2 regions of the Rothia sp. 110740021-2 genome follow, and region 1 is predicted to be linked to the other one. Evidence: predicted binding sites of a transcription regulator. Region 1 holds the regulator's gene; the other holds the start of a gene.
The links. Region 1 encodes HspR, which represses chaperone genes until heat shock. Its sites were predicted from a motif close to AAGTTGAGTCNNNNNGACTCAACTT; they were not measured.

Region 1 (3,412 bases):
GCCAGCCCCACACACCACGAAACCGCACGGTGTAGCGGCGCTACGCTATTCTTTTAGGTATGTCTACTGAGAACACACAGCCTACCCAGGCACCCGAATCTACCGAAGAAAAGGCCAAGAAGCCGGTTCCCGAGGAATTCTTCCGCCAGCCCTACTCCTTCGTCCGCCGCGGCGATCGCCTCACCGCGCGCCGTCAGAAGGCGTGGGACACCTACTCCCCCACCCATGTGCTGGACATCCCGCGCCTGCGCACCGATACTTCCGTAGCCCCCGAGGCGACTTTCGACCCGGTCAAGATTTACGGCCGTAAGGCGTACCAGGTCGTCGAGATTGGTTCCGGTCTGGGAGAGGCAATCGTGCACCGCGCAGTTGAGGTGCCCGAGGCAAACTTCCTTGCCGTTGAGGTGTACACCCCCGGCATCGCAGACCTGCTGCTGAAGATGGGTAACGCCGGCGTGGAGAACGTGCGTGTGGCTCAGGCGAACGCACCCGAGCTGCTCGACAACATGCTTGAGGAGAACTCCGTGGATGAGCTGTGGGTGTTCTTCCCGGATCCCTGGCACAAGTCCCGCCACCACAAGCGCCGCCTGGTGTCCCCGGCGTTTGCTGATAAGGTTGCGCGTGTGCTCAAGCCCGGCGGCATTTGGCGTCTGGCGACTGACTGGGAGGAGTACGCCCTGGTCATGCGTGAGGTTCTGGAGGCGCACCCCGACTTTGAGAACGTGAACCCAGGCGCCGGTGCGACCGAGGAGGATCCGCTGGGTGGCTGGGCTCCGCGTTGGGAGGGTCGTACTCTCACCAGCTTTGAGCGTAAGGCTCAGGAGGCGGGCCGCCGCGCGCACGATCTGACTTACCGCCGCAAGTAAGCGGAGCAGCGCTAGCAAGAGTTACCGCCATGTGATTTCCCGCCGCCGCGCAAAGTGCATACGTTAAAGAAGGTGAGGCTCCCCGATCATTCGGGGAGCCTCACCTTCTTGTGTGTGGGTCTAAGTGCATGCGGGCGGGGGTCTACCCTACCTCGCTCGCACAACGCTAAGACGCACAAGCCTATATGGGTGGCTGACTAGCGCAGATGGGCCAGAACAGCCGAGCCGTTTATCCTAGCCTAACAGGTTAACGCGGCTTACGGTAGAGAACCACCGCCGAAGAACGCCGACGAGGCGCCGGGCGGGTACCGCGGGCAATATGCACCACATCGCCACTGGTACCGGCGGCGAACACGCGCTCCGCCATGCCCAGCTTCACCTTCGCGTCCTCAACCTGACGCTGCAACGCCGCGATCTGCTCCTGTTGCTGCTCCACGAGGGATTCCAGCTCAATAATGCGGCGAATACCTTCCAGGGAGACACCCTCCTGCGAGAGCTGCTGAATCTGCTGCAGACGGTTCACATCACGCTGCGAATAGCGGCGCGCCTTACCCGGCGCACGCGAAGGCTGGACCAGGCCAATACGGTCGTACTGGCGCAGAGTCTGTGGGTGCATGCCGGCCAGTTCAGCCGCCACAGAAATCACGAAAACCGGGCGGTCCACACTGTGCAACGGCTTGCCGCTACGGGACTTAGATGATGATTCTCGAGATGCCATGGTTTACTTAGCCTTCTTCAACAGATCCTTACGCGGGTTCTCCTGCGGTGCCAGTTTTACGAATTTATCGAATGCTTCCTGCGCCTCTGCGCTCAGCTCGGCGGGCAGCACAATCTCCGGGATGACCAGCAGGTCGCCGTCGCCGCCCTTAGCTTTGAAGCCGCGGCCCTTAGCGCGCAGTCGGCGGCCGACCTGGCCGGGTGCCAGGCGCAGCTTCACGGTGGATGCGTCGGGCAGGGGCACCTCAATCACTGCGCCGTCGACAGCCTCGGCGAGGGTGACGGGTGCGCGCAAAATCAGGTTGTTGCCCTCGCGGGAGTACAGGGAGTCATCGGAGACGCGCACGGTGACCTTCAGGTCGCCGCCGCGCAGACCCTTGCCGCGCAGGCGGACCTTCTGACCGTCCTTAATGCCTGCGGGGATGCGTGCCTCGGTGTGGGAGCCGTCCGGCAGGAACACAGTCACGGTCGCGCCGGTGTATGCCTGGGCGAGGCTGATGCGGGTGCTGGTAGTACTTTCTTCGGGTGCTGCGTGCTGTGCGCCGCCGAAGCCGCCACCACCCATGCCGCCGAAGTCTGCGCTGGTGAAGCCTGCGGAGCGTCGGGAGCCGCCGGCACTGCCACCGAAGAGGCCGCCGAGCAGGTCGTCAATGTTGATCCCTGCGCCGCCGTTGCTGAAGCCACCGAATGCGTCCGCGCCGGGGTAACCGGTGTAACCGCCACCGCCGAAACCCCCCATGCCAGATGCGCCGTAGCGGCGGATCTGGTCGTACTCTTCGCGCTGCTTCTTATCGGAGAGCACATCGTATGCTTCCGAGATTTCCTTGAATTTCTTCTCTGCTGCGGCGTCGCCGGGGTTCAGGTCCGGGTGGTACTTGCGGGAGAGCTTGCGGTACGCCTTCTTGATGTCGCTTTCGCTTGCGTCTTCGCTGACACCCAGTGCCTTATAAAAGTCGTCGGTTAGCCAGTTTTCACTTGCCATGTTGCGTTTCTCCTTCTGCGGTGATGCGCCGCCCTCCTCGGTTACGGGACGGCTAGCAGGGCACCACGTTCTTGTCTTAATGCTCTATATAAAAGTTTAGTCTACTTGACTCAATTTCGAAAGGGCTAGCCCAAAAAATAGCACCCCTACAAGCCTTTTAACCACCGCCACAGCTCGCCGAAACCCGCGCCAACACGGGCATAGCATCCCGGGCAAAACAGGCGCACCGGGCAGAACAGACGCGCCAGGCGGCCCGGGCAAATAGCTCAGGCAGAACAGCTCAGGCAAACAACAGGGCGGGCACTCCCCCATCAGGGAGAGCACCCGCCCGTCGTTAGTTATTCAGCCAATGCTTAGCCGACCGCCTTACGGTGCGACAGCCACAGCCACCTGAGCGGTACGAACCACGCGGTCGTTCACGCGGTAGCCGTAACGCAGAACCATGGAGACATGATCCTCGGCCACCTCGTCGGTGGGCTGCTGCAGTACAGCTTCGTGGATGTTCGGGTCGAAGGCATCGCCTACTTCACCGAAACGCTCCACACCCTGCTTGCTGAGCAGCTCTTCGAGCTTCGCAGCGATGGAAGCGAAGGGGCCGTCCTGCAGGTCGCCGTGCTTGCGTGCGGCGTCGATGTCGTCGAATACCGGCAGCAGTGCGCCGACCAGGTCACCGATTACGAAGCTTCGCAGCTGCTCCTTTTCGCGGGCAGTGCGGTTCTTGTAGTTGGTGAACTCAGCCTGCAGGCGAAGCAGGGAGTCTAGGCGCTCTGCGGCGAGTGCCGCATCCGCAGATTCTGCTTCTACGGCGTCCTGGAGCTCAGCCTCGACGGCTTCCGCTGCGTCGTCG
Region 2 (3,412 bases), on a different contig from region 1:
CAAGCGAGAAACAGTGTGCTTCTCAGAGTATTCACTCATGTCGATGCGTACCAGGGCACGCTCGTCATCGAACTGAAACTCAGCCAGTGCCTTAGCCAGCTCAGTCTTACCGACACCGGTCGGGCCAAGGAACAGGAAGGAACCAATCGGGCGATCCGGGTCGGAGATGCCAGCACGGGCGCGGCGGACAGCGTCAGAGACAGCTACCACTGCGTCTTCCTGACCAATCAGGCGGGCACCGATGCGCTTCTCCATTTCGAGCAACTTCTCAGATTCGCCCTGCATCATGCGACCTGCAGGAATACCGGTCCAGGAGGAGATAACCTCAGCGATATCGTCTGCGGTGACCTCTTCGGAGACCATGGATTCGTTCTTAGCGCGGTCCTCGGCACGCTGTGCTTCCTCCAGTTCGGCTTGCTTTGCGGGAATCTCGCCGTAGAGCAGGCGGGATGCCTCAGCAAGGTTACCTTCACGCTGTGCCACCTCGGCGCGGGAGCGCAGCTCGTCAATCTCAGTCTTGAGGTCACCCACGCGGTTCAGGTTCGCCTTCTCGGCTTCCCAACGGGCGTTGAGGGAGTCGAGTTGTTCTTTCTTGTCTGCCATGTCCTTGCGCAACGCTTCCAGACGCTCCACGGATGCGGGATCGGTTTCGCCGGCAAGCGCGAGTTCCTCCATGGTGAGGCGGTCCACGGCGCGGCGCAACTGGTCGATTTCCTCCGGTGCGGAGTCAATTTCCATGCGCAGGCGGGATGCGGCCTCATCGATCAGATCAATTGCCTTGTCCGGCAGCTGACGGGAGGGAATGTAACGGTTGGACAGGGTTGCTGCTGCAACCAGTGCAGAGTCAGCAATCTGCACCTTGTGGTGTGCCTCGTAGCGTTCCTTCAGGCCACGCAGAATACCGATGGTGTCATCTACGCTGGGCTCGCCCACGTACACCTGCTGGAAGCGGCGCTCCAGGGCAGGGTCCTTCTCGATGTTCTCGCGGTACTCATCCAGGGTAGTGGCACCGATCAGGCGCAGCTCACCACGGGCAAGCATGGGCTTGAGCATGTTGCCTGCATCCATGGAGCCTTCGGATGCGCCAGCACCGACGACGGTGTGAATCTCGTCGATGAAGGTCACGATCTGACCTTCGGACTTCTTGATTTCTTCGAGGACTGCCTTCAGGCGTTCCTCGAATTCACCGCGGTACTTTGCGCCTGCGACCATGGAGCCCAGGTCCAGACTGATGAGGGTCTTGCCGCGCAGAGATTCGGGCACGTCGCCGGAAACCATGCGCTGCGCCAGGCCTTCCACGACGGCGGTCTTACCGACACCGGGCTCACCAATCAAAACGGGGTTGTTCTTGGTGCGGCGGGAGAGCACCTGCACGACGCGGCGAATCTCAGAGTCGCGGCCGATGACTGGGTCTAGCTTGCCTGCGCGGGCGATGGCGGTCAGGTCGGTGCCGTATTTTTCGAGCGCCTGGAAGGTGCCTTCGGGGTCGGGGGTGTCCACGGTGCGGTCTCCTCGAACGTTGGGGATGGTCTGTGCAATGAGCTCTGCGGTAGCCCCGAGCTTGTGCATTGCGGTTGCAGTGCTATCGGTTCCGCTGGCAATGCCGAGCAGGATCATTTCGGTAGAAACGTAGGTATCTCCGAAGCCCTGGGCGCGGGTCTGTGCCGCCTGCAGAGCAGAGAGCGCGGCACGGCTGAGGGAAGCGTTCTGCGCGGAGGCACCGGATGCCTTCGGCAGCTTCTTGATTTCAGCGGATGCTGCCTCAGAGATAGCGTCCACATCCAGACCTGCAGCCTTGAGGACTGCTACGGCGACGCCTTCACGCTGGTCCATGAGGGCCTTGAGGATGTGCGCGGTTTCAATAGTGGGGTTGCCGGCGGTTTGAGCGTTAGTATTTGCCGCCGAGATGACTTCTTGACTCTTGGTGGTGAACTTGTTGTCCATGATGTTCCTTTCGTATTTCGGGGGCTTATCCTATGTGCCCCTGCATTACATAACTTGAGTCTACTACACTCAATTATTCTGCGCAATAGGTTAACCGGGGTTTTGGAGATTAAAATTTCGGCAATAACCATGGGCGCTTCGCACGAATAAAGCGGCGAAAACACAGGCTCCAGCCATAAACTCCTTCCAAAAGCCCTATTGTTATAGTGACCACATTGGGTACTTGCAAGTTCCCACAATAATCACAGACAGAAATGGGGACCCACATGAAAATACTGGTTCTAGGCGCAACCGGCCGCACCGGCTATCTCTTTACCCGCAAAGCTCTGAAGGACGGGCACACCGTCACCGCCTACGTACGCAACCCCAACAAGGCCCTAGCGCTTTTGGGGGCGCACCACAATCTCACTATCGTTCCGGGAGCCCTGGACGACGCCGAGCAGCTCGCCGTAGCATCCTCCGGGCAGGACGTGATGGTTAGCATCTTGGGCCAGAAAGCCACGGTGCGAGAATTTCTCTCCTCCACGTTCATGCAGGATCGTCTGCCTCTCATCATGGAGGCGGTGGCGGGCGCAGGCGTGAAGCACTGTGTTCTGATGAGCGCATACGGCGTGGGCGATACGGTACGGACCGCATCACTCCCCATGCGCCTAGTATGCAAGGTCATCATGCGCGGCATTTTCACCGACCGAGTTAAGGCGGATGCCCTGGTCGCCGAATATCAGCCGTATATTTCACATGCGCATCCGGGCAGGCTGACCAATAAACCCGGCAGGGGTGGGGTGAAGGTATATGACATGGCGAGTGTCGAGCGAACTGCAGGCATCCCAACGATTGCCCGTGAGGACGTCGCTGATGCACTGCTCACTATCGCCAAGAACCCCCAGAACGCAGGTACGGATTTTTTGGTGACACTTGGGGACGTTGCCCTACGCTCACCCCAGAAATAAACCGGTAGGCTTAATGGCATGACGACTACGAACATCTTTCCCGCCGCCATTCTCTTCGACCACGACGGAACCCTCGTCGATACCGAACCCGTATGGGCTGCCGCAAAGGTTGCTCTCGCTGCAGAATTTGGCGGCGCCTGGACTGCGCAGGACACCCTCGACTGCCTGGGCCTATCCATGCAGTTCACCCTGGACCGCCTACGTAAGCGCGGTGTAAACCTACCGGATGAAGAAATCAACGAGCGACTCGTCACCAAGGTGCACGATGCCCTGGCACACCAGCCGGTCGAGTTCCTGCCCGGTCTTGAGCGTTTCCTCTGGGAGGTTCGCGAGGCGCAGATTCCGGCGGCAGTCGTCACGAATGCAGCCACCTCCGTGGCTCGCCGCACCGCAAATGCGGCACCTGAGGGTACGTTCTCAGCGGTTATTGGTAATGATGAAACCACACACCCCAAGCCGGACCCGCAACCTTATCTTTTGGCGGCCGAGCGCCTGGGTGTTAATCCGACACAGTGCGT

Region 2: a site for HspR is predicted at 1,996-2,020, ahead of clpB (ATP-dependent chaperone ClpB). Genes of this name have one in related genera too.

What each region holds. Positions count from the first base shown of each region.
Region 1 covers NZ_JBSZFE010000002.1:292,287-295,698, forward strand. Annotated here, with positions in the region: gene trmB (tRNA (guanosine(46)-N7)-methyltransferase TrmB) at 60-866, shown strand; gene ACUXHH_RS07175 (heat shock protein transcriptional repressor HspR) at 1,114-1,584, opposite strand; gene ACUXHH_RS07180 (DnaJ domain-containing protein) at 1,588-2,565, opposite strand; gene ACUXHH_RS07185 (nucleotide exchange factor GrpE) at 2,932-3,412, opposite strand, start outside.
Region 2 covers NZ_JBSZFE010000001.1:277,889-281,300, reverse strand. Annotated here, with positions in the region: gene clpB (ATP-dependent chaperone ClpB) at 1-1,944, opposite strand, end outside; gene ACUXHH_RS01230 (NAD(P)-dependent oxidoreductase) at 2,211-2,894, shown strand; gene ACUXHH_RS01225 (HAD family hydrolase) at 2,913-3,412, shown strand, end outside.